One region of the Kitasatospora purpeofusca genome, then DNA from elsewhere that is predicted to be linked to it. Evidence: predicted binding sites of a transcription regulator. Region 1 holds the regulator's gene; each other region holds the start of a gene.
The links. Region 1 encodes HrcA, which represses chaperone genes, less so after heat shock. Its sites were predicted from a motif close to TTNGCACTCNGNNNNNCNGAGTGCNAA; they were not measured.
Positions count from the first base shown of each region.

Region 2: groES (co-chaperone GroES) is a predicted target of HrcA. The motif match lies at 4,454-4,480, and genes of this name have one in related genera.
Region 3: OG715_RS24915 (FmdB family zinc ribbon protein) is a predicted target of HrcA. The motif match lies at 2,374-2,400, and genes of this name have one in related genera.

Region 1 covers NZ_CP108561.1:3,548,795-3,555,617, forward strand. Annotated here, with positions in the region: gene OG715_RS15460 (S41 family peptidase) at 1-1,411, opposite strand, end outside; gene OG715_RS15465 (16S rRNA (uracil(1498)-N(3))-methyltransferase) at 1,489-2,238, opposite strand; gene dnaJ (molecular chaperone DnaJ) at 2,320-3,459, opposite strand; gene hrcA (heat-inducible transcriptional repressor HrcA) at 3,535-4,569, opposite strand; gene htpX (zinc metalloprotease HtpX) at 4,843-5,763, shown strand; gene pspAB (PspA-associated protein PspAB) at 5,824-6,411, shown strand; gene OG715_RS15490 (DUF2785 domain-containing protein) at 6,482-6,823, shown strand, end outside.
Region 2 covers NZ_CP108561.1:4,194,795-4,201,617, reverse strand. Annotated here, with positions in the region: gene tsaB (tRNA (adenosine(37)-N6)-threonylcarbamoyltransferase complex dimerization subunit type 1 TsaB) at 1-142, shown strand, start outside; gene rimI (ribosomal protein S18-alanine N-acetyltransferase) at 250-801, shown strand; gene tsaD (tRNA (adenosine(37)-N6)-threonylcarbamoyltransferase complex transferase subunit TsaD) at 794-1,885, shown strand; gene OG715_RS18410 (hypothetical protein) at 1,882-2,148, shown strand; gene OG715_RS18405 (polysaccharide deacetylase family protein) at 2,238-3,170, shown strand; gene OG715_RS18400 (THUMP-like domain-containing protein) at 3,146-4,354, opposite strand; gene groES (co-chaperone GroES) at 4,622-4,927, shown strand; gene groL (chaperonin GroEL) at 5,041-6,669, shown strand.
Region 3 covers NZ_CP108561.1:5,651,949-5,658,771, forward strand. Annotated here, with positions in the region: gene OG715_RS24900 (sigma-70 family RNA polymerase sigma factor) at 1-425, shown strand, start outside; gene OG715_RS24905 (hypothetical protein) at 632-898, shown strand; gene mscL (large conductance mechanosensitive channel protein MscL) at 973-1,392, opposite strand; gene OG715_RS24915 (FmdB family zinc ribbon protein) at 2,036-2,362, opposite strand; gene OG715_RS24920 (MFS transporter) at 2,478-3,818, opposite strand; gene OG715_RS24925 (potassium/proton antiporter) at 4,158-5,648, opposite strand; gene OG715_RS24930 (penicillin acylase family protein) at 5,969-6,823, shown strand, end outside.

The DNA.
Region 1 (6,823 bases):
GCGGGGTCGCCTCGGAGACCGTCCGGGTGGCCAGGTTGGCCAGCACGATCTGACGCAGCGACCACGCCCCGAGGGTCGGCTGCGACCAGGCCAGCCAGGCCGAGTCCGGGCTGAACGCCAGCCCGCTGACCTCGCCGTCGGTGCTGTGCGCCAGCTCGTGCACGGCGCCGTCGGCCAGGCCGACCAGCAGCACCCGGCCGTCGTGCGCGCCGACCGCCAGCTGCTTGCCGTCCGGGGAGACCAGCAGCGAGCGGACCCGGCCCAGCCGCCCGGCGGCGAGCCGGCGGCGCTCGGTGCCGAGCACCGCGGGCGCGTACTCGATCGCGTCCTCGCCCTCGGCGTCGGTCACCCAGACCACGCCCTGCGCGGCGTCCTCGCCGGCCGGTCCCGGCACCACCCGGGCCAGCCGGCCGCGCACGCCCGGCGTCTCGTCCAGTACCCGGGCCGGGCCCTCCCGGTGGGCCAGCCAGTGCACGGAGCCGCGCACCACCACGGCCCCGGCCCGCCCGGTGCGGTCCGGGGCGGCGCTCTCCAGCCAGTGCGCGGCGGACACCGGGCAGGGGCGGCGGCCGGTGCGCGGGCCGGCCGGGCGGACGTCCAGGCGGCGCGGTTCGGCGCCGTCGAGGTCCTCCAGCAGCCACAGGTCGCCGGCGCTGTGCCAGACCACCCGGCTCCCGTCGGTGGTGGCGGTGCGGGCGTAGAAGCCCTCCGGCGAGATGCCGTGCCGGCGCAGGTCGGAGCCGTCCGGGAGGCTGGAGTACAGCGCGCCGACGCCCTCGTGGTCGGAGAGGAAGGCGATCCGCCCGCCCACCCACAGCGGCGACTCGATGTGCCCGGCCAGGTCCTCGTGGACGCGCTCGAAGCGGTCGGCGCCGATCCACAGCCGGCCGGTCCGCCCGCCCCGGTAGCGCTTCCACCAGGCCGGCTCGGTGGCGTAGGCGGAGACCAGCAGCACCCGGTCGCCGCCGGGCTCGAAGGCCAGCCCGCCGACCGGGCCGTACGGCAGCCGGGCCGCCTCGCCGCCGTCCAGCGGCACCGCCCGCGCCCAGGTGCGGCGCAGCGAGGCCTGCCCGGTGGCGGTGGTGGCGATCGGCCGGCCGTCGGCGGTCCAGCCGCGCAGCTGGGTCTGCGCGTCGCCCCAGTGGGTCAGCCGCCGGGACGGCCCGCCGTCCACCGGGGCCACGTGCACCTCGGGGGCGCCGTCCCGGGTGGAGGTGAAGGCGACGTGGCGGCCGTCCGGGGAGAACATCGGTCTGCGGACCGGACGGTGGTCGGCGGTCAGCCGCCAGGCCCGGCCGCCGTCCAGCGGGGCGAGCCACACGTCGTTCTCGGCCACGAAGGTGATCAGGTCGCCGTGCAGGTGCGGGTGGCGCAGGTAGGCGCCCTCGGGGGTGCTCTCGGGTTCGCTCACGGTCGCCACCCTAGGCAGCCAGGGGCACGGCGCGCCCGCCGTTCGCGGTCCGCGAACCCCCACGGGGGATTCCGGTGTCAGGCCCAGCGGCCGGTGCGGCCCAGCAGCAGCGCGCCGGCCGCGACCCCGGCCGTGGAGGTGCGCAGCACCGAGGGGCCGAGCCGGTACGGCTTCGCGCCGGCCCCGGCGAAGGCGGCCAGCTCCTCCGGGGAGACGCCGCCCTCGGGGCCGACCACGAGCACCAGGTCCCCGCCGGTCGGCAGGTCCGCGGCGGCCAGCGGTTCGGCGCCCTCCTCGTGCAGCACGGCGGCGAACGCGGCGGCGGCCAGTACCGGGGCCAGCTGCCGGGTGGTCATCGCCTCGCGGACCTCGGGGAAGCGCAGCCGCCGGGACTGCTTGCCGGCCTCCCGCGCGGTGGCCCGCCACTTGGCGAGCGCCTTGGCGCCGCGCTCGCCCTTCCACTGGGTGATGCAGCGCGACGCGGCCCAGGGGATCACCACGTCCACGCCGACCTCGGTCATGGTCTCCACCGCCAGCTCGCCCCGGTCACCCTTGGGCAGGGCCTGGACGACGACGATCCGCGGCGCAGGCTCCGGCTCGCGGCGCACCGCCGTCACCGTCACCTCGATCGCGTCCTTGCCGTGCACCGCCGCGACGGTGCCGTCCGCGCCGAGGCCGAGCCCGTCGGCCAGGGTGACCGCCTCGCCCGGCTCCAGCCGCTTCACCGCGGCGGCGTGCCGGCCCTCCGGCCCGTCCAGGCGCACCGTCGCGCCCGGCGCGGCGGCGGCGATCCGCTCGGTGTCGACGACGAACACGGGCGCGGTCATGCGGGGAACCTCCGGGGTGGGGACGGGAACGGGAACGCGAAAGGGGTGCCGAGGAAGCCTCGGCACCCCCGCGCGGGACGGCTACCGGCCGTTGAAGGCGTCCTTCAGCCGGGAGAACAGCCCCTGCTGCCCGGGCGCGAACTGGCCGGACGGCCGCTCCTCGCCGCGCAGCACCGCCAGGCGGCGCAGCAGCTCCTCCTGCTCGGGGTCGAGCTTGGTGGGCGTCTGCACCTCGACATGCACTATCAGGTCGCCCCGGCCGCCGCCGCGCAGGTGGGTGATGCCCCGGCCGTGCAGCGGGATCGACTGGCCGGACTGGGTGCCGGGCCGGATGTCGACCTCCTCGATCCCGTCCAGGGTCTGCAGCGGCACCTGGGTGCCGAGCGAGGCCGCCGTCATCGGGATGGTGACCGTGCAGTGCAGGTCGTCGCCGCGCCGCTGGAAGGTCGGGTGGGCGGTCTCGGCGATCTCGACGTAGAGGTCGCCGGCCGGGCCGCCGCCGGGGCCGACCTCGCCCTCGCCGGCCAGCTGGATCCGGGTGCCGTTGTCGACCCCGGCCGGGATCTTGACGGTCAGGGTGCGGCGGGCGCGGACCCGGCCGTCGCCGGCGCACTCCGGGCACGGGGTCGGCACGACGGTGCCGAAGCCCTGGCACTGCGGGCAGGGCCGCGAGGTCATGACCTGGCCCAGGAAGGACCGGGTGACCTGGGAGACCTCGCCCTTGCCGCGGCACATGTCGCAGGTCTGCGCGGAGGTGCCGGGCGCGGCGCCCTCGCCGCTGCAGGTGGTGCAGGTGACGGCGGTGTCGACCTGGAGTTCCTTGGTGGTGCCGAACGCGGCCTCCTCCAGGGTGATCTCCAGCCGGATCATGGCGTCCTGGCCGCGCCTGGTCCGGGAGCGCGGTCCGCGCTGGCCGGAGGCGGCGCCGAAGAAGGCGTCCATGATGTCGGAGAAGCCGAAGCCCGCCGCGCCCGCGCCGAAGCCCGCACCGGCTCCGCCGTTCGGCGAGAGCGGGTCGCCGCCGAGGTCGTAGACCTGGCGCTTCTGCGGGTCGGAGAGCACCTCGTAGGCGGCGTTGATCTCCTTGAACCGCTCCTGCGTCTTCGGGTCCGGGTTGACGTCCGGGTGCAGTTCGCGTGCCAGGCGCCGGAACGCCTTCTTGATCTCGTCCTGCCCCGCATCCCGTCGGACGCCGAGTACCGCGTAGTAGTCCGTGGCCACCAAATGCTCCGCTTGTTCCGCCTGTGTGAGTGCTTGCGACTTAGGGCGCCGTCAGCTGTCCGACGACGACCGTTCCTACGACTCGGCCAGAATCTGGCCCACGTACCGTGCCACCGCTCGCACCGCCCCCATTGTGCCCGGGTAGTCCATCCGGGTCGGACCGATCACCCCCAGTTTGGCCACGCTCTCGTCGCCCGAACCGTAACCGACCGAGACGACCGAGGTGGAATTCAGCCCTTCGTAGGCGTTCTCCCGCCCGATCCGGACCGTCATCCCGGCGTCCGCGGTCTCACCCAGGAGGCGGAGCAGGACGACCTGCTCCTCCAGGGCCTCCAGCACCGGCTGGATGGTCAGCGGGAAGTCGTGGCCGAAGCGGGTCAGGTTGGCCGTGCCGGCCAGCATGATCCGCTCCTCGCGCTGCTCGGCGAGGGTCTCGAAGAGCGTCGCCAGCACCGTCGACACGGTCGGCCGGTCGACCGCCTCGAACAGCCCGGGCAGTTCCTCCAGCAGCCCCGGGACGTCCGGGAGCCGCTGTCCGGCGGCCCGGGCGTTGATCCGGCCCCGGAGGTCCGCCAGCACGGTCTCGCCGACCGTACCCGGGCAGTCCACCAACCGCTGCTCGACACGGCCGGTGTTCATGATCAGCACCAGCATCACCTTGGCCGGGGCCAGCGCGACCAGCTCGATGTGCCGCACCGTGGAGCGGCTCAGCGAGGGGTACTGCACCACCGCGACCTGGCGGGTCAGCTGGGCGAGCAGCCGCACCGTGCGGGCGACCACGTCGTCGAGGTCCACCGCGCCGTCGAGGAAGTGCCGGATCGCCCGCCGCTCGGGCGCGCTCATCGGCTTGACCTCGGCCAGCTTGTCGACGAACAGCCGGTAGCCCTTGTCGGTGGGGATCCGCCCGGCGCTGGTGTGCGGCTGGTGGATGTACCCCTCCTCCTCCAGCGCCGCCATGTCGTTGCGGACGGTGGCCGGGGAGACCCCGAGGTTGTGCCGTTCGACCAGGGCCTTGGAGCCGACCGGCTCCTCCGTCCCCACGTAGTCCTGGACGATCGCGCGAAGCACCGCGAGTTTGCGGTCGTCGAGCTGGCGGACCTCACCGGCCATGGGCACGCACCTCCGTCTTCACGCGTTGTCCGTTGTGACACACCGTCGTGGCATGTGTCCGTGTTCGAGCTGTCCGGTCCGACCCCGCGGGGCCCGGCCTTGGCACTCTGAACACACGAGTGCCAGAACCGTACCTGCCAGTGTAAGGCCCGGGTCCGACGGCAGGAACGGCCCGGCCGGGGTGATCCTGCCCGCAGTCCGCGGCGCGCGGGTGATGCCGCGGGGCCCGCCCGGTGGCAGCATCGGAAGCGGACGGCGAACGGAGGAGCAGCGATGTCGAGCTCGGGCCAGCACACCCGCTTCGCCCCCGACCGCGGCCTGACCGGCCGCATGGTGGGGACGATGTTCCTGATCGGGCTGTTGTACGTGGGATTCACCGGTCTGCTGATCGTGCTGCTGCGCGGCGCGTGGCCGATCGTCGTACTGATCTCGGGCGGCCTGTTCGTCGCCCAGTTCTGGTTCAGCGACCGGATCACCGAACGGGCGATGGGCGCCCACCGGGTCACCCCGGAGCAGTACCCGCAGCTGCACGGCGCCGTCGACCGGCTCTGCGCGCTCGCCGACATGCCCAAACCCCGGGTGGCGGTCGCCGACAACGACATGCCGAACGCCTTCGCCACCGGCCGCAACCCGCAGAACGCGGTGGTCTGCGTGACCACCGGCCTGCTGCGCCGGCTGGAGCCCGAGGAACTGGAGGGCGTGCTCGCCCACGAGCTGTCGCACGTCGCCCACCGGGACGTCGCCGTGATGACGGTGGCCGGCTTCCTCGGCGTGCTGGCCGGCGCGATGACCCGGATCGCGATGTACGGCGGCTTCATGGGCGGCGGGCGCAACAGCAACGACTCCAACGCCGCGATCGCCGCCCTGGTGGTCCCGCTGGTGTCGATCGCCGTCTACGCGATCAGCTTCCTGCTGACCCGGCTGCTCTCCCGCTACCGGGAGCTGGCCGCCGACCGGGCCGCCGCCCAGCTGACCGGGCGGCCCAGCGCGCTGGCCTCGGCGCTCACCAAGGTGACCGGCCAGATCGCCGCCATCCCGACCCGGGACCTGCGCCAGGCGCAGGCGTACAACGCGTTCTGGTTCGCGCCGGCGCTGAGCGCCCGGGAGGCCGCCACCCAGCTGTTCTCCACCCACCCGTCGCTGGAGCAGCGGCTGGCCCAGCTGGCGAAGATCTCCTCCGAGCTCGGCCGCTGAGCCGCCCGCACCGCTCCCGGCCTCCGCACCCGCACCCGCCCTCCGACCGGAAGGACCGCCGTGGGCATCCTGGACACGCTGTTCGGCCGCACCAAGCCCGTCAAACCCGACCTCGACCAGCTGTTCGGCGTCCCGTCCGCCGCCCTCACCCTGGAGGCCGCGGCCGGCTTCCGGCCCACCGGGCTCGGCTCGGTCTGCTTCGCCTCCGTCGAGGGCGGCGCCTTCGACGAGGTCGAACGGCAGGTCAGGGCCCTGCTCGACGCCGACACCGAACGCGGCGGCGTCCCCGTCGAGGCGTCCAAGGACTCCTACGGCTACTCCTGGCTGCTCGCCCGGCACACGCCCGACGAACTGCCCGAACTGGTCAACGACCTGCACGCGGTCAACAGCGAACTAGAGGCGCACGGCTTCGGCCCCCAGCTGCTCTGCTCCCTGGTCGGCTTCCGCGACACCGACGGACGGCGCCCGCTCGCCCTCGTCTACCTGTACAAGCGCGGCACGTTCTACCCCTTCGCGCCGCTGCCCGGCGGCGGGGAGAAGCGCGACAACCCGCTGGAGCTGGAGGTCAACGCGATGCTCGGCAACGACCTGCGGCTGGAGAAGGACCTCACCCGCTGGTTCCCGGTCTGGGGCGCACCGGGGCTGTGACCCGGGGCCGCCACCACCGGGCCCGGTAAATCGGTGGCCCTCGGCCGCCCCCGCCCCTAGGGTCCGCCCCGTGATCAACTGGACCGCACTCGAATCCGCCGCCCCCACTCCCGACACCCTCGCCGCCGTCAGCGCCGCACTGCGCTCGCCCGACCCGCACGTCCGCGACAGCCTCGCCTACGAGCAGCTGTGCCGCTGGGTGCCGCTGCTCACCCCCGAACAGCGCCTCGCGCTCGGCGACGAGATGGCCGAACGCCTCACCGACCCCGAGATCCAGGCCCGCACCTTCGCCCCGCTGGTCCTCGCCGACCTCGCCGACCACGGCGCCCACCGCCCGGCCTGGCTGGAGTCCTTCGCCCGCTGGTACGTCGAGGAGACCGACCTGCGCGGCTTCGACCCCCGGCTCGGCTGG
Region 2 (6,823 bases), 650 kb from region 1:
GCACGTCTCGGCCGGCGCGCTCGCCGCGTTCGCCGCAGCCGAGCTGGCCGCCGGCCGGGACCTGCTGCCCAACGCCCCGCTCTACCTGCGCCGCCCGGACGCCCAGGTGCCCGCCGGCTACAAGGCGGTGCTCCCGGCGTGACCGGCCCGAGCACCACCGGTCCGAGCACCACGGGCCCGAGCGCCACCGGCCCCGGTACCGCCGGTCCGGCCCCGGCCGACCGGGCCCCCGCCGCCCGGCTGCACCCGATGCGCTGGTGGCACATAGCCCCGGTGCTGGCGCTGGAGCTGGAGCTGTTCCCGGAGGACGCCTGGTCCGCCGGCATGTTCTGGTCCGAGCTGGCCGAGGCCCACCCCGGCGGCACCCGGCACTACACCGTCGCCGTCACGCCGGACGGCGCGGTCGTCGGCTACGCCGGGCTGATGGCCGTGGGCGGCGACGGCGACGTGCAGACCATCGCGGTCGACGGACGCCACCAGGGCACCGGGCTGGGCGCTGCGCTGCTCACCGACCTGGTCCGGGAGGCCGCCCGGCGCGGCTGCGCGGACCTGCTGCTGGAGGTGCGGGTGGACAACACCCGCGCGCAGCGGCTCTACGAGCGCTTCGGGTTCGAGCCGGTCGGCATCCGGCGCGGCTACTACCAGCCGGCCGGCATCGACGCGCTGGTGATGCGGCTCGACCTCGCGGCCGCCCCCGCAGCCCCCGTCGCCCCTGCCGCCCCCGCCGCGGCCCCCGAAGACCTCGACGAACCCGCGGACCACCCGCGACCGGATGTGAAGAAGGACACCCCCCATGGCTGACGAACCGCTCGTCCTCGGCATCGAGACCTCCTGCGACGAGACCGGCGTCGGCATCGTGCGCGGCACCACCCTGCTGGCCGACGCGGTGGCCTCCAGCGTCAACGACCACGCCCGCTTCGGCGGCGTCGTCCCCGAGATCGCCAGCCGCGCGCACCTGGAGGCGATGGTCCCGACCATCCAGCGCGCCCTGGACACGGCGGGCGTCAAGGCGAGCGACCTGGACGGCATCGCCGTCACCGCCGGGCCGGGCCTGGCCGGTGCGCTGCTGGTCGGCGTGAGCGCCGCCAAGGCCTACGCGTGGGCCCTCGACAAGCCGCTGTACGGGGTCAACCACCTCGCCTCGCACATCTGCGTGGACCAGCTGGAGCACGGCCGGCTGCCCTCGCCGACGATGGCCCTGCTGGTCTCCGGCGGGCACTCCTCGCTGCTGCTGAGCGAGGACATCACCACCGACGTCCGCCCGCTCGGCGCGACCATCGACGACGCGGCCGGCGAGGCCTTCGACAAGGTGGCCCGGGTGCTCGGCCTGGGCTTCCCGGGCGGCCCGGTGGTGGACCGCCGCGCCCGCGAGGGCGACCCGAAGGCGATCGCCTTCCCGCGCGGCCTGACCGGCCCCAAGGACCCGGAGTACGACTTCTCCTTCTCCGGCCTGAAGACCGCCGTCGCCCGCTGGGTGGAGGCGAAGCGCCGGGCCGGCGAAGAGGTGCCGGTCGCGGACGTCGCGGCGTCCTTCCAGGAGGCGGTCACCGACGTGCTCACCCGCAAGGCCGTCAAGGCCTGCAAGGCCAACGGCGTCGACCACCTGATGATCGGCGGCGGTGTCGCGGCCAACTCCCGGCTCCGTGAAATGGCCCAGCAGCGCTGCGACCGGGCCGGCATCCGGCTGCGGGTGCCGCGTCCGGGCCTGTGCACCGACAACGGCGCGATGGTCGCCGCGCTCGGCAGCGAGATGGTCTGGCGGGACCGCGCGCCGTCCTCGCTCGACCTGTCGGCGGACTCCTCGCTGCCGGTCACCGAGGTCCACGTGCCGCACACCGACTTCCACGGGCAGGCCTACCAGGCCCTGACCGGGCAGCAGCAGTGAGCGCCACCACCGCCGCGATGTGGGAGGCCAGGGCCGCCGCCGGCCGGGGCGCCGAGCTCTCCGGCTGGGTCCGGGGGACGGCGCTGCCCGCGCTGCGCGGTTCGGCCGGGCTGCTCCGGACCGAGCTGCTCGCCGCCCCCGGGGACCGGGTGCTGCTGATCACCTGGTGGTCCGGCGAGCCGGTCCCGGTCCCGGAGCCGCCCGCCGCGCTGCTGGGCCGTCCGGCGCACCGCTGGGCCTTCACCAGCGAGCACGTGGAGTAGCCGTTCGCACGCCCGGTCGGGAACCGAACGCCGGGCCGTTACCGTGCTAGCGATCGAGGTCGCTGAACGGGAGCGGGGAGCACGGCGCGGTGAACAGGCGGGTACGGAGCAGGACGACGGTGTGCGCGGCGGGGGCGCTGGCCCTGCTGGCCGCCGTCACCGGGTGCACGAGCGGCGGCGACAGCGGTGCGGCCTCGGCCGCGCTGGTCCCGGCGAGCGGTTCCCCGACGAGCGGTTCCCCGACGTCGGCCGCCCCGTCGCGGTCAGCCGGCCCGTCGCCGACCGCGTCCCCGGCCGGGGGCGCCCCGGCCGCCGGGGACGCCGCCGCGTGGGCGAAGTGGCACCTCACGCCGCTGCCGCCGGCGCCGCCCGCACCCGCCGACAAGCCGGTGAAGCTCGCGCGGACCGGGCCCGTCCCGGTGTTCAGCGAGGTGAAGACCCCCGACAAGGTCGTCTTCGTCACCATCGACGACGGTGCCGAGAAGGACCCGAGGTTCGTCGAGATGCTGACCGACCTCAAGGTGCCGGTGTCGATGTTCCTGACCCGCGACATCGTCAAGGACGACTACGGCTACTTCAAGCGCCTCCAGGCGCTCGGCAACCACGTCCACAACCACACCGTGGACCACGCCCAGATGAGCAAGGTGCCGCCGGAGAAGCAGAAGTCCGAGATCTGCGACGCCCAGGCTGCGCTCACCCAGCAGTACGGCACCCCGCCGCTGCTGTTCCGGCCGCCGTACGGGGACGGCGCCAACACGCCGGCGCTGAACACCGCGGTGCAGCAGTGCGGGCCGAGGGCGGTCGTGCTGTGGCGCGAGTCGATGCAGATACACGACATGCAGTACCAGGCCGCGGACAAGAAGCTGCGGGCCGGCGACATCGTGCTCGCCCATTTCCGGGGTCCGAAGGACCTCAAGGGCGAGACGATGACGCAGATGTTCGGCGAGCTGCTGGCCCGGATCCAGGAGCAGGGCTTCGCGGTGGCCCGGCTGGAGGACTACATCGAGGCGCCGGCCGCCTGAACGGCCGCGGCCGGTCCGGTGACGGGGTGGCCGAGCATCATCAGCGGGCCGTTGTCGGTGCGGCTGAGGACCACCGTGACGGCGTTCGGGCCGGAGGGCCGCAGCTGCCGGCGCAGTTCCTCGGGGGTGATCGCCATCCCGCGCTTCTTGATCACCACCGTGCCGACCTTCCGCTCGCGCAGCAGCGCCTTGAGCTTCTTGATGTGGAACGGCAGGACGTCGGTCAGCTCGAAGGCGTGCGCGTACGGGGTGTCGACCAGCTCGTCCGAGGTCAGGTAGGCGATCTTCGGATCGATCAGCCGCCCGTTCACCAGCCCGGCCACCTCGGCGACCAGATGGGCGCGGATCACGGCGCCGTCCGGCTCGTACAGGTAGCGGCCGACCGGTCCGGCCGGGGGGTCGGGCAGGTCGCCGCCGGTGAGGCCGGCCCGCTGCGGCAGCAGGGTGGCGCGGTGCGGGTGCCCGGCCCGGGTGCCGAACCAGAGCACCGCCTCCTTGACGTCGCCGTGGTCCGAGACCCACTCGGCCTCGGCGTCGGCCGGCACGGCCTCGTGCGGGATGCCGGGCGCCACCTTGAGCGCGCCGACGGGGGCCCGTCGGCCGGCCTCGATCGCCCAGGACAGCGGCGGGGCGTACGCCTCGGGGTCGAAGACCCGGCCGCGCGCGGTGCGCCGGGCGGGGTCGGTGAAGACCGCGTCGTAGCCGGTGACGTCGACCTCGGCGACGTCCGCGCAGCGCACCTCGACCAGCTCGGCCAGGCCCAGGGCGGCGGCGTTGGCGGCGAGGGCGGCACAGGCCGCCGGGTCCCGGTCGACCGCGAGCACCTCGATCCCGGCCCGGGCCAGGGCCAGGACGTCGCCGCCGATGCCGCAGCAGAGGTCGGCCAGCCGCTTCACCCCGAGTCCGGCGAACCGTTCGGCCCGCCACTCGGCGACCTCGCGCCGGGTGGACTGCTCGACGCCGTTGGGCGTGAAGTACATGAGGTCGGCGTCGGCGCCGAACTTGGCCCGGGCCCGCTGCCGCAGCCGGGCCTGCCCGAAGGCGGCCGACACCAGCTCGGCGGGGTGCTCCTTGCGCAGCCGGGTGGCGAGTGCCAGCTCCTCCTCGGGCGCGAACTCGCGCAGTTCGGCGAGCAGGGCCTGGCCCCGCTCGGTCAGCAGGGGCCGCAGGTCGTCGTTCTCCACCCGCTCATTCTCCCCGGTCACGGGCGGGCGCGGGGCGCCGGCCCCGCGAGCGGGAGCGCGCCGCCACGGGTGCGTCCGACAGGACCGGCCCGCGTGGCGTTGGCACTCTGGTTGACTGAGTGCTAACGGCGGCCTATGGTCATCACTAGCACTCACCACCGGGGGAGTGCTAACGCGACAATGCGTCTCTGACCCCCGCGACGGCAGATTCGTGAGTTCGCCCCTACCCGTTAGAAAACCCCGTAATCTCCGAAGGGGAGCTCGGACGTGACCACCAGCAGCAAGGTTGCCATCAAGCCGCTCGAGGACCGCATTGTGGTCCAGCCGCTCGACGCCGAGACCACCACGGCCTCCGGCCTGGTTATCCCGGACACCGCCAAGGAGAAGCCCCAGGAGGGCGTCGTCCTGGCTGTCGGCCCGGGCCGCTTCGAGGACGGCCAGCGTCTGCCGCTCGACGTCGCCGTGGGTGACATCGTCCTGTACTCGAAGTACGGCGGCACCGAGGTGAAGTACCAGGGCGAGGAGTACCTGGTGCTCTCCGCGCGCGACGTTCTCGCGATCATCGAGAAGTAAAAGCGTTCAGCCACGCCCCGGATCCGTGTCCCTAGTGACAGGGGCCGGGGCGTGGCTGTTGGTTCACGTAGTCGAGCGGCCGGCGACGGCCGCACCCCGAAGGAATAGGGAACATGCCGAAGATCCTGCAGTTCGACGAGGACGCCCGCCGCTCGCTCGAGCGCGGTGTCAACAAGCTGGCCGACACCGTCAAGGTGACCATCGGTCCCAAGGGCCGCAACGTCGTCATCGACAAGAAGTTCGGTGCCCCGACCATCACCAACGACGGTGTCACCATCGCCCGTGAGGTCGAGCTCGACGACCCGTACGAGAACCTTGGCGCGCAGCTCGTCAAGGAGGTCGCCACCAAGACCAACGACGTCGCGGGCGACGGCACCACGACCGCCACCGTGCTGGCCCAGGCCCTGGTCAACGAGGGTCTGCGCAACGTCGCCGCGGGCGCGGGCCCGGCCGCCCTGAAGAAGGGCATCGACAAGGCCGTCGCCGCCGTCTCCGAGCACCTCCTGTCGGTCGCCCGCGAGATCGAGGGCAAGGACGACGTCGCCGCCGTCGCGAGCCTCTCCGCCCAGGACACCCAGGTCGGCGAGCTGATCGCCGAGGCGATCGACAAGGTCGGCAAGGACGGTGTCATCACCGTCGAGGAGTCGAACACCTTCGGCGTGGAGCTGGACTTCACCGAGGGCATGCAGTTCGACAAGGGCTACCTGTCGCCGTACTTCGTCACCGACGCGGAGCGCCAGGAAGCGGTCCTCGAGGACCCGTACATCCTGATCAACCAGGGCAAGATCTCCTCCATCCAGGAGCTGCTGCCGCTGCTGGAGAAGATCCTGCAGGGCGGCACCTCCCGCCCGCTGCTGATCATCGCCGAGGACGTCGACGGCGAGGCGCTGTCCACCCTCGTGGTGAACAAGATCCGCGGCACCTTCAACGCGGTGGCCGTCAAGGCCCCGGGCTTCGGCGACCGCCGCAAGGCGATCCTCGGCGACCTGGCCGTCCTCACCGGCGGCACCGTGATCTCCGAGGAGGTCGGCCTCAAGCTCGACCAGGCCGGTCTGGACGTGCTGGGCTCGGCCCGCCGCGTGACCGTCACCAAGGACGAGACGATCGTCGTCGACGGTGCCGGTGACTCCGAGGCCGTGACCGGCCGCGTTGCCCAGATCAAGGGCGAGATCGCCAACACCGACTCGGACTGGGACCGCGAGAAGCTGCAGGAGCGCCTGGCCAAGCTGGCCGGCGGCGTCTGCGTCATCCGTGTCGGTGCCGCCACCGAGGTGGAGCTGAAGGAGCGCAAGCACCGCCTGGAGGACGCCATCTCGGCGACCCGTGCCGCGGTCGAGGAGGGCATCGTCGCCGGTGGTGGCGCCTCCCTGGTCCACGCCGCCAAGGTGCTGGACGGCGGCCTGGGCCTGTCCGGCGACGAGGCCACCGGTGTCGCGGTCGTCCGCAAGGCGCTGCACGAGCCGCTGCGCTGGATCGCCCAGAACGCCGGCCTGGAGGGCTACGTCATCACCTCCAAGGTCGCCGAGCTGGAGCTGGGCCAGGGCTTCAACGCCGCCACCGGCGAGTACGGCGACCTGGTGAAGGCCGGCGTCATCGACCCGGTCAAGGTCACCCGCTCCGCCCTGGAGAACGCCGCCTCGATCGCCTCCCTGCTTCTCACCACCGAGACCCTCGTGGTGGAGAAGAAGGAGGAGGACGCCGACGCCGGTCACGGCCACGGCGGCCACGGCCACTCGCACTGAGGCCCGAAGCACTGACCGGAGGCCCGGTCCGCGCCCCACTGGGGGTGGCGGGCCGGGCCTCCGGCGTTGCGGCGCGGACCGGGTCCGGGCCCGGCCGCGACGGTGTGCTCCATCCTTCAACTATCAGTTGAATTTTGCTTGTTGCAAAGAATGC
Region 3 (6,823 bases), 2.1 Mb from region 1:
AGTCGAAGGAGCTGGGCCGTGAGCCCGAGCCGGCCGAGATCGCGGCCGAGCTCGACACCACCGAGACCCGGATCAAGGACGTGCTGGACTGGGCGCGCGACCCGGTCAGTCTGAACATGTCGGTCGACGACGAGGGCGAGACCCAGTTCGGCGACCTGGTCGAGGACACCGGGGCGACGTCCCCCGAGGACGCCGTGATGGTCATGCTCCGCCGCGAGGAGCTGGACGGTCTGATCGGGCGGCTGGACGACCGGACGGCCTCGATCATCCGCTCCCGGTACGGCATGGAGGACGGCCGCGAGCGCACCCTCACCGAGGTGGGCAAGCAGCACGGGCTGACCCGTGAGCGGATCCGCCAGATCGAGAAGCACGCGCTGGCGGAGCTGAAGAAGATCGCCGACCATGCGGGCTTCGAGGCCGCGTAGCGGAGGTGTCCGGAGACGTGGGGCGCGCGGGGTGGCGCGGGCGGGGACGGGTACGGCCCGGTGGGTCCGGTGCGGAGCGGTCCGCACCGGACCCACCGTCGTCCCGGGGCCGTCCCGGGGCCGTTCCGGGGTCGTCCCGGGGCCTTCTAGGCTTGGTGTGCAGGGACGGACGACGACGGGGGACGACGGGAGCGGTGGAGGAGACGATGGCGAAGGATACGACGGACGGTCGGCCGGGCACAGAGCCGGGTACGGAGCCCGGGACGGGGGGCGAGCCGGTGCAGGCCGCTCCGAAGGCGCAGCCGGGTGCGGACGCGGCGGCGAAGGCCCGGCTGATCTTCGGTGACCCGCTGGACCGGCAGTCCCGGGACGACACCGACACCGGGTGGGGCGACCGCCCCGGGGCCGGGGAGAGCGGTGGACGGGGGCTGGACTGGTACCTGAGCCAGCGCCCGCCGCACCACGGGGGCTGACCCGGCACGCGGACCGGCCCGAGGGGAGCGGGGCCGCCGGACCCCGAGTGGGTCGGGGCGCGGCGTGGCGGAGGTCAGCCGGCCCGGCTGACCAGGGCGTCGCGGATCTCGGTGAGCAGCAGGACCTCCTTGGCCTCGGCCTCGGCCTGCACCTCGGCCAGGGTCTTGCGCTTGGCGGTGAACCTGGTCATCGGCAGGATGAGGCAGAAGTAGACGACGGCGGCGGTGATCAGGAACTGCAGGGCCGCGCTGAGCACGCTGCCCCAGAGGATGAGGATTCCGGACGTGACCTCACCGGCGGCGGTCACCTCGCAGGGCCCCTTGATGCAGGAGCTGTAGGACGCGAGGTCCTTGGCCCCGAACGCGCCGACGATCGGATTGATCACGCCTTTGACGAAGGCGTTGACGATGCCGGTGAAAGCCGCACCGATGACTACGGCGACGGCCAGATCGACGACGTTTCCGCGCAGCAGGAATTCCTTGAAGCCCTTCATGCCGCGTGAACGACGAAGTCGTCGGCCGGTTACGGGTGATTTCCTCCCCCCTCCGCCGGACAACCCGTTCGGCCGACGGGCGGTGCCGGTTCCGGTGCCCCCGGGGCCTCCCGGGCAGGCCCGAGGGCGAGGGCGGCCGCCACCGCGAGGAGCAGCACGACCGGTACCCGGGGCCCGGATCCCAGCAGCTGCCGGAGCCGGGCGCGCGGCCCGGCCCGGCCCCCGATCGGCGGGAACGAGGGCACCGGCTGCCGGGGCGGAACGGACGGCGCGGGAAGCGGCGGGATCGTCGGGGGACGGGGCGAAAGGGCGGGCGGAGCGGTACGCACGGGCACCTCCACGGTCGGGCTCGGGGCTTGCGGTGCCCACTCTGGGCCGCCCGTCCGGCCGCCGGAACTCCCTTTTCCGAACCTGTGGAAAACCCGGGCCTGTGGACGGCGGGACCCACCCGCCGGGGTGAACCGGCCGGCCCGGCGCTGACGGAACCCACCCCCGGCGGAACCCACCCCCGGCGGAATTCACCCCCGGCGGAACCGCCTCCCCCGCGGGGCCCGCCCCGGAACGCGCGAAAGGCCCGCCGCACCCGTGGTGAACGGGAACGGCGGGCCGTCCGAGAAGCTGCTGCCGCGGCCCGGGCCGAAGGTCAGCCGGCCGCCGGAGCGGGGCTGGCCGCCGGGGCCGAGGACCCCGAAGAACCCGAGGAGCCCGACGAGGACGAGCCCGACGAGGAGCCCGAGGACGACGTCGACGAAGAGGACGACGACGAGCCGGAGCCCACCGAGCTGCTGGAGGAGGAGCGGCTGTCGGTCCGGTAGAAGCCGGAGCCCTTGAAGACGACACCCACCGCCGAGAAGACCTTGCGGAGCCGTCCCTGGCAGTCGGGGCACGTGGTCAGCGGCTCGTCGGTGAACTTCTGCACCGCCTCCAGGCCGTTGCCGCACTCGGTGCACTGGTACTGGTACGTGGGCACTTGTCTTCCTCCTGGCACTCTCGCCTGATGAGTGCTAACGATCCTCAATGATGCGGCATTCCGATGGATCAGTCCAGCGACTCGAATGTGAGATGAGTCGGTTCCGGCCCCGGGGTCAGCCCTTGACGGCCCCCACGAGTGCGGTAGGCGCACCCCGTTCCACCGAGCCGGTGACCACCGTGCTGCGGCTTCCGGCCGGTACCAGCAGCCCCCGCAGCGAGAGCAGGGCGACCAGGCCGAGGCCGGCGCCGGCCACCGGGACCAGGAAGCCGACCGTCGGGCCCTGCGCGTCGATCAGCCGCCCGGCCGCCGTCGCGCCGGTCGCCAGGCCCAGGCCGATGGCACCGGTCAGCCAGGTGAAGGCCTCGGTCTTGGCGCCGTCCTCGACCAGCGTCTCGACCAGGGTGTAGCCGCTGATCAGGGTCGGTGCGATGGCCAGGCCGCAGACCAGCCCGGCGACCGACAGCGCGACCAGGTTCGGCATCGCCCACAGGGTCGAGCAGCCCAGCACCAGCAGGCCGTAGCTCATGACCATCCGCTGCTGGACCGACCGCCGCCAGGCGACCATGCCGTACAGCACACCGGCCAGCATCGAGCCGCCGGCGAAGATGCCGTAGACGGTGCCGGCGGCCCCCGGCTGGCCGACCGAGTCGGCGAAGGCGTTCACCGAGACCTGGAGGCCGCCGAAGACGGCGCCCACGCCCAGGAAGGTGCCGGCCAGCAGCCGGACGCCGGGGGAGGCGAGGGCGGAGGCCTGCCGGACGCCGGGCTCGCGCACCACCCGGGCGGGCGCGGTGCGGCGCTGGGCCGCGAAGGCCAGACCGCCGACCAGGGTCAGCGCGGCCTCGGCGATCAGCCCGGTCGAGGGGTTGACCGAGGTGGCCACGGCGGCGGCCAGGATCGGGCCGACGACGAAGGTGAACTCGTCGGTCACGGACTCGAAGGCGAAGGCGGTGCTCACCTTGGCGGCGGAGGACGCGGAGGCGCCCTCGGCGGTGAAGGTGGAGATCCAGCGGGCACGCACCATCGCGCCGATCTGCGGGACGCTCGCACCGGCCGGGGCGGCGGCCAGGAACAGGCTCCAGGCCGGCGCGTGCCCGAGGGCGAGCGCGATCAGCGTGCCGACCGAGGCCGCGTGCACCAGGACGGACGGGACGAGCACGGCGGCCTGGCCGTACCGGTCGGCGAGCCGCCCGGTCTGCGGGCCGATCAGCGCCTGGGCTACGGCGGCGACCGCCGCGACCGTGCTGGCGGTGCCGTACGAGCCGTGGGTGTCCTTGACCAGCAGCAGGATTCCCATGCTGAGCATCGCGTAGGGCAGCCGCGCGAGGAGCGCGGGGGTCAGGAACGTCCACGCCCCGGGGGTGCGCAGCAGGGTCCCGTAGCCGACCCGGGCGGGCGCGGCGTCCGCGTTGCCCGTGGTGTCGGCGTTGCCCGTGGCGTCAGCCCCGGTCATGGCGTTCTCGGCGTCCTCGACGCTCTCGACCGTTCGGCGGGCCGTCACGGTCGGTCCTTCCTGCTGCCTGGTAGCGCGGCAGGGCATGGGGTGGCCCCGACGGCGCCGAGAGTCGTCCTCTCGCGCGTCGACCGGGGTAGTTACCGGGCCGGTCCGGCGGTGGGCCGGGTCCGGGCCGCGGCCGCCGAGCGGTCGCGCCAACTCTGCTTCAGGCAGATGCTGGGGTGTGGTGTGTCAGCAAAACATGGTTATACGCGCGTAGATGTCGCGCTGAACTCGACACTACAGGACGGATCCAAAGTTGTCCTGTTAAGTCAAGGTGAACTCCGGGCGAGACCTTCAGGTCCTGCGTCCGTTCAGCCAGTCGGCCAGCTTGCCGCCCTTGTCCACGGCCCGCAGCCGCCGCTCGGCCGCCTCGCCGACCTCGTCCGTCGTGACGACCAGCAGCTCGTCCCCGCCGCGCAGCACGGTCGTCCTGTCGGGCACGAAGCTGCTCCCCTCCCGCACCACCAGGGTGACCGCCGCCCCGGTCGGCAGCCGCAGCTCGCCGATCTCCACGCCGGACATCCGGGAGTCCGGTGCCAGTGCGACCGACAGCAGGTGCCCGTGCAGCTTCTCCAGCGGCGCCGACTCGATGCCGAGGTCCTGCCCCATCGAGCCGTCGCCGATCCGCAGGCCCTTGGCGACCCAGGGCAGGGTCGGCCCCTGGAGCAGGGTGAAGACCACGACCAGGATGAAGACGATGTTGAAGACGTCCTGGGCCATCGGCGCGCCGGACACCATCGGGATGGTGGCCAGCACGATGGGCACCGCCCCGCGCAGGCCGGCCCAGCTGAGCAGGGCCTGCTCGCGCAGCGGCAGCCGGAACGGGGTGAGCGTGAGCACCACCGAGAGCGGCCGGGCGAGGAAGACCAGCACCGCGCCGATCACCAGCGCCGGCACCACGGCCGAGCCCATCGACTCGGGGGTGCAGAGCAGGCCGAGCAGGACGAACATGCCGATCTGCCCGATCCAGGCCAGGCCGTCGGCGAAGCCCCGGACGGCGGGGCCGTGCGGCAGCTTGGAGTTGCCGAGGATCACCGCGGTGACGTAGACGGCGAGGAAGCCGGAGCCGTGCAGCAGCGCGCCGCCGGCGTAGGCGAGAACGGTCAGGGCCAGGACCGCGATCGGGTAGAGGCCGGAGGACGGCAGGGCGACGCGCTTGACGCCGTACGCGCCGAGCTTGCCGACCGCGAGGCCGACGGCCAGGCCGATCGCCAGCTCGGCGAGGATCGTGCCGATCAGGACGTACCAGGGGTCCGGGTCGCCGACGGCGGCGAAGGAGACGACCAGGATGACCACCGGCGCGTCGTTGAAGCCGGACTCGGCCTCCAGCAGGCCGGTCAGCCGGCGCGGCAGCGGCACCGTCCGCAGGACCGAGAAGACGGCTGCGGCGTCGGTGGACGAGACGATCGCGCCGAGCAGCAGCGAGGTGCTCCAGTCCAGGCCGACCAGCCAGTGGGCCCCGGCCGCGGTGACGAAGACGCTGATCCCGACGCCGACGGTGGCGAGCACCGTGGCGGCCCCCATCACGGGTCTGGCCTCGCGCCAGTTGGTCTTGAGGCCGCCCTCGGCCAGGATCACCACCAGGGCCGCGTAGCCGAGCACCTGGGTGAGCTCGGCGTTGTCGAAGGAGATGCCGAGGCCGTTCTGGCCGAGCGCCACCCCGATGCCGAGGTAGATCAGCAGGCTGGGCAGGCCGGATTTCGTGGAGACGCGCACGGCGACCACCGCGACCAGGAGGATCACGGAGAACTCGAGCAGCAGCTGGTTCAGGTGGTCGACATTCACGCAGGGGCACCTCGGACGTGGCGGGGGCGGACGGGGTCCCGACAGGGGTGGCGACCGGGGGCGCCAATTACTCCCCTTGCGGATCGTTACTCAGTCTAACATTTTGCCATATCTTTAGGTTCACTGGCCACGCGTTTCCTCGGACCGCACTTCAGGCCCGTTCCCGGCCACCTTCCGGCCGCCTTCTGACCTCCTCCGATCCCACCGTGAGCGTCCCCCGTGCACGGCCGCCAGCCGAGTCGGCCTAATGTGGTGCCCTGTCACGGCCCCGTGCCCTTGACATGTCCGCCCGCCCCCCAGTGAGGACCGCAAGGACCCAGATGCCCCGCTCGAAAAAGTTCCGGCGCGCCCGTCTGATCGTGATCGTGCTGGTCGTACTGCTGGTGGCCGGCGCCGGCTACGGCGGCTACCGAGGGGTGGCCGCGGTCCGCGCGTCCTTCCCGGAGGTCGACGGCAGCGTCAAGGTGGCGGGCCTGAGCGCGCCGGTCGACGTGAAGCGGGACGCCAACGGCATCCCCCAGCTCTACGCCGACACCTCCGAGGACCTCTTCCGCGCCCAGGGCTACGTCCAGGCCCAGGACCGGTTCTGGGAGATGGACGTCCGGCGGCACATCACCGCGGGCCGGCTCTCCGAGATGTTCGGCGACAGCCAGGTCGACACCGACTCCATGATCCGCACCATGGGCTGGCGCCAGGTGGCCCAGAAGGAGTTCGACACCCTTCTGAGCGCCGACACCAAGAAGAACCTCCAGGCCTACGCGGAGGGCGTCAACTCCTGGCTCGCCGAGCACCCGGGCGGCTCCGCCGCCTCGGTGGAGTACGGCGTGCTCGGTGTCGTCAACGGCGACTACAAGCCGGAGCAGTGGACCCCGGTCGACTCGGTGGCCTGGCTCAAGGCGATGGCCTGGGACCTCTCCGGGAACCTCCAGGAGGAGATCGACCGCTCGCTGCTCGCCCAGGACTTCAGCCCGGAGAAGATCGCCGAGCTGTACCCGGACTACCCGTACGCGCGCAACGGCACGATCGTGAAGACCGGCACCGTCAACGGCACCACCTACAAGCCGGCCGACGGCTCGGCCCCGGCCGCCCAGGGGACCGCCGCCGGCACCGCCCAGGGCGCCACCGCCACCTCGGCACTGCTCAAGGGCGTCACCGACCGGATCGACGCGCTGCCC